Regions from separate parts of the Achromobacter sp. ISS7 genome, predicted to be linked through region 2. Evidence: riboswitches for the same ligand, from Rfam matches in the RefSeq annotation. Region 2 holds a riboswitch; the other holds the start of a gene.

Region 1 (2,446 bases), 2.4 Mb from region 2:
ATCGATTGGCCCGAGGTGGCGCGCCGCTACGCCGCCGCCGTGGGCTGAGCCGGCATTGCGCGGGGGCAGCGGTCCATGAACACTTTCAGCCGTCATCGCATCCGGCCCGCGGCCATCAGCGTCAGTGTCTGGACGCTGGCGGTGCTGGTCGCCTGCCTGGGCCTGCACCAGATGTGGGTCTATTTCAACGAGCACGCGCCGCACGTGGCCGACGCGCTGCTGGGCGGCATGGTGGCGGCCGGCGCCACCGCCGCCGGCACGCTGCCGGTGCTGTTCGCGCGCACCATCCCGCAGAAGATGCAGGACAGCATGTTCGGCTTCGGCGCCGGCGTGATGCTGGCGGCCAGCGCCTTTTCGCTGGTGGCGCCGGGCATCGCGGCGGCCGAGGCCCAGGGCGCCGGCCCGTGGGGCGCGGGCCTGACGGTGGGCGCCGCCATCCTGCTGGGCGCGGCGGTACTGCTGCTGATGGACCGGCTGCTGCCGCACGAGCACTTCATCAAGGGCCGCGAGGGCATCGAGGCGCACCGCCTGCGCCGCACCTGGCTGTTCGTCTTCGCGATCACGCTGCACAACCTGCCCGAGGGCCTGGCCATCGGCGTGGGCTACGCCGGCAACGATCCGGTGCGCGGCACGGCGTTGGCCACCGGCATCGCCATCCAGGACATTCCCGAGGGGCTGGTGGTGGCCGTGGCCTTGATCGCCGCCGGCTACAAGCGCGCGTTCGCGGTGGCGCTGGGCATGCTGTCGGGCCTGGTCGAGCCGGTCGGCGCGGTGCTGGGCGCGGCGGTGGTGGGCTGGTCGGCGGCGCTGCTGCCGTGGGGGCTGGGTTTCGCCGCCGGGGCGATGCTGTTCGTGATCAGCCACGAGATCATCCCGGAATCGCACCGCAAGGGGCACGAGGTCTACGCCACCTGCGGGCTGATGCTGGGCTTCGTGCTGATGATGCTGCTGGACACCGCGCTGGGCTGAGCGGCCGTCGCGCGGGGGGCGGGCCCGCGGCCTCGGATCGAGGCCGCGTATCAAGGCCGTGGATCAACAACGGAACGGCGTTTCGCGGTATGCTTTCGGCGCTGTCACGCATGTTGCGGGAGAGAGCGGCCGTCCGCGGCCGCCGCCGAAGGCGCAATTCGCCCAGAATCGCTCAGGTATCCCATACCGCGCATGTTTGCCCTGTCCCGGTTTTTACCGCGCGGACGCGGCAAAGCAGCACTCTGGAGAGACCTGGCGCCGCTGCCCAAACAGGGACATAGCGCGCAGCCCAGGCGCCGAAGGTGCAAACCCGCCACGCGGGGCAACTCTCAGGCAAAAGGACAGAGGGGCGGAAAATTCAGCCGTTGCGCGGGCGTTTCCTGTCCGCCGGCGGCATTCCGTAACCCTGGCACCGCTGCCGCTCCGGAGTACCCGCGCATGTCCGCAACCCTCAAACGCACCCCGCTGGCCGACGAACACATCGCCTCCGGCGCCCGCATGGTCGATTTCGGCGGCTGGGACATGCCCCTGGCCTACGGCTCGCAACTGGAAGAACACCACGCGGTGCGCCAGGACGCCGGCATGTTCGACGTTTCGCACATGCTCAACGCCGACGTCACCGGCCCCGATGCCTTTGCCTTCCTGCAGCGCCTGGTGGCCAATGACGTGGCCAAGCTGACCGTGCCCGGCAAGGCGCTCTACACCTGCATGCTGAACCCGCAGGGCGGCGTCATCGACGACCTGATCGTCTACTTCTTCGCCGCCGATGAATGGCGCGTGGTGGTCAATGCCGGCACGGCCGACAAGGACATGGCCTGGATGCAGCGCGTCAAGCAGGCCGGCAAGTTCGACGTCGCCATCACGCCGCGCCGTGACCTGGCCATGATCGCCGTGCAGGGCCCCAATGCCCGCGCCAAGGTCTGGGCCGCGCGTCCGGCCTGGCAGGCCGCCAGCGAGCCGCTGACCCCGTTCGTGGCCGCCCGCGTCGGCGACGACACCCTGGTGGCGCGCACCGGCTACACCGGCGAAGACGGTTTCGAGATCGTGCTGCCTGCCACCGAGGCGGTGCAACTGTGGCGCGACCTGGCGGCCCAGGGCGTGCGCCCGGCGGGCCTGGGCGCGCGCGACACGCTGCGCCTGGAAGCCGGCATGAACCTGTACGGCCAGGACATGGACGAACTGACCCAGCCCGGCGAAGCCGCGCTGACCTGGACGGTGTCCCTGAAAAACCCCGAGCGCCGCTTCATCGGCCGCGACGCGCTGGAGCAGTTCGCCACGCCCGCCACCTTCATCGGCCTGAAACTGCAGGAGCGCGGCGTGATGCGCGCCCACATGGCGGTGCGCACCCCGCACGGCGTGGGCGAGCTGACCAGCGGCACCATGTCGCCGACGCTGGGCGTCTCGATCGGTTTCGCGCGCCTGCCGCAAGGCGTGGCCGCGGGCGACACGGTCGAGGTCGACATCCGCGGCAAGTGGG
Region 2 (2,446 bases):
GAGTGGCTGGCGCGGGAATCCTGCGCTACGGCAGCGCCACCGCTTCCCTGACGCTCGCCGCCAGCATCTGCGCGGTCGCCGCGGACAGCGTCCAGCCCAGGTGCCCGTGGCCGGTGTTGTAGAACACGCCGGGGCGCTTGCCCGGACCGACGCGCGGCATCATGTCGGGCATCATCGGCCGCAGTCCGCACCACGGCACCACGCGCGCGGTGCGCACGCCGGGAAAGTGGCGGCGGGTCCAGTCGACCAGGGGCTGGATGCGTTCGGCGCGGATGTCCAGGTTGAAGCCATTGAACTCGGCGGTGCCGGCCACGCGGAAGCGCTCGCCCAGGCGGCTGGTGACGATCTTGGCGGCTTCGTCCAGCAGGCTCACGGTGGGCGCGGCCGCCTGGCTCGCGGCGTCGTCCAGGTGCACGCTGATCGAATAGCCCTTGACCGGGTAGATGTTCAGGCGGTCGCCCAGCTGCCGCGCGAACTGGCGGCTGGCGGCGCCGGCGCAGACGACGATGGCGTCGGCCTCGTGCTGTTCGCGCCGCGCGCCGTCCTCGCGCGCCACGTCCAGCACGTAGGGCAGGCCGTCGCGGCTGATGGCGCGGATGTCGGCATCCTGTTCGAAACGCACGCCGCGCCGCAGGCACGCCTGCGCCAGGCCGCTGGTGAACTTGTGGATGTCGCCGGTGGCGTCGGACGGCGTGTAGAAGCCGCCGTGGCAGGGCGTGCTCAGCGTCGGTTCGATGCCGCGGATTTCCTCCGGCGTGACGGCGTGCCGTTCCAGCCCGCCCTCGCGCAGCAGCGCGTTGGCGCGGCGCGCGGTCTCGAAGCTGGCGGCGTCGTGGTAGATGTGCAGGATGCCGCGACGTTGCAGGTCGAAGTCGATGCCTTCCTCGACCGCCATGGCGTACAGGTGCTCGCGCGCCTCGATCGCCATGCGGGTGGTGGCGATGGTGTTCTGGCGGTAGTTGCGGATCTGCCCCATGAACTGGGCCAGCCACGAATACTTGTGCCAGCTCGGGCGCGGGTTGAGCAGCAGCGGCGCGTTGTGGCGGCCGAGCCAGCGCAGGCCCTTCATGACGGTGGCGGCGCTGTTCCAGACTTCGGCGTTGCTGGCGGACAGCTGGCCGCCGTTGGCGTAGGACGTCTCCATGGCGGGATAGCGTTGGCGGTCGTAGACGGTGACGTCGTAGCCCAGTTTGCTCAAGGCGTAGGCGGACGTGACGCCGGTGATACCGGCGCCAATGATGGCGATGCGGGGCATGATGGCTCCAGATGGCGTGGCCACGACCCAATGATCGTGGCACCCCATCTGTCTCTGTACCTGAGAGCTTCACCCGGGCGCGGCGGCGCGGGTTCCCCTTCGGTGGGCGCCAGGCGCCTCTCTCCAGATTGTCTAGACCGCGCAGTCCTGTTGCCTGAGAGTTTCCGGGGCGGTTGCTCCGTCGGCGCCCGCCACGGGGGACGGGACTCTTCTGCGGGGTTTTGAATCGACGAAACCGAGAATAGCCAAAATTCGTCGGGCGCGGCACTCAGGGTTAATACCAGGGTGGCGCGGGATTGGCTCTACACTGGGCGCCGACCCGCCGGCACGCGCCGGCCAAGAAAACGATAGGACGATCTCGCATGCGCGCTCCGGCAATGCCCCGTGTTTTCCCGCGGCCCAAGACCCTGACATCGGCCCTGGCCCTGAGCCTGGTGTTGGCCGGCGCCGCCTCGGCTAGCCCGGCCGCGACGCAGGCCGCCTCCCCAGCCGCCAGCGCACAGGCGCCCGCCGCCAGGTCATCCACGGCGCCGGCTGCCGCACCCGCCAAGGCCGATCGCGCCACGGCCGCCGTCGACGCCGCGGTGGCCGACGTCATGCGCCAGTACGGCATCGCCGGCATGGCCATCGGCGTCAGCCGCGACGGCGAGCAGCGCTTCTTCAACTACGGCGATGCCTCGCGCGAGCCGCGGCGCGCGGTCTCCAGCGACACGCTGTTCGAGCTGGGATCGATCAGCAAGACCTTCACCGTCACGCTGGCCGCCTACGCGCAGGCCACGGGCCGCCTGTCGCTGGCCGACAGTCCGGCCAAATGGGTGCCCGAATTGCAGGGCAGCGAATTCGCCAAGATGACGCTGGTGAACCTGGCCACGCACACCGCCGGCGGTTTCCCGCTGCAGGTGCCGGACGCGGTGCAGACCATGGCGCAGCTGATGGACTACCTGAAGGCGTGGACGCCGCAATACGCGCCCGGCACGCGGCGCACCTACGCCAACCCCAGCATCGGCATGCTGGGCGTGGTGGCGGCGCGCGCGCTGGGCGAGCCCTACGTGGTGGCGATGGAGCAGCAGCTGTTTCCCAAGCTGGGGCTGCGCGACACCTACCTGGAAGTGCCGCCGCGCAAGATGCCCGACTACGCCCAGGGCTACGACAAGCAGGACGCGCCGGTGCGCGTGAATCCGGGCGTGCTGG

The links. A riboswitch is a leader RNA that binds a small molecule or an ion and turns the genes downstream of it on or off. The one in region 2 is predicted to bind glycine.
Region 1: another riboswitch for glycine. It lies ahead of gcvT (glycine cleavage system aminomethyltransferase GcvT); the one in region 2 lies ahead of AC1HFW_RS13655 (D-amino acid dehydrogenase).

What each region holds. Positions count from the first base shown of each region.
Region 1 covers NZ_JAWRZD010000001.1:5,437,047-5,439,492, forward strand. The annotation lists gene AC1HFW_RS24715 (superoxide dismutase) at 1-48, shown strand, start outside; gene AC1HFW_RS24720 (ZIP family metal transporter) at 76-969, shown strand; glycine riboswitch at 1,076-1,168, shown strand; glycine riboswitch at 1,202-1,324, shown strand; gene gcvT (glycine cleavage system aminomethyltransferase GcvT) at 1,408-2,446, shown strand, end outside.
Region 2 covers NZ_JAWRZD010000001.1:3,037,232-3,039,677, reverse strand. The annotation lists gene AC1HFW_RS13660 (LysR substrate-binding domain-containing protein) at 1-51, shown strand, start outside; gene AC1HFW_RS13655 (D-amino acid dehydrogenase) at 26-1,255, opposite strand; glycine riboswitch at 1,300-1,386, opposite strand; glycine riboswitch at 1,388-1,479, opposite strand; gene blaELC (ELC family class C beta-lactamase) at 1,618-2,446, shown strand, end outside.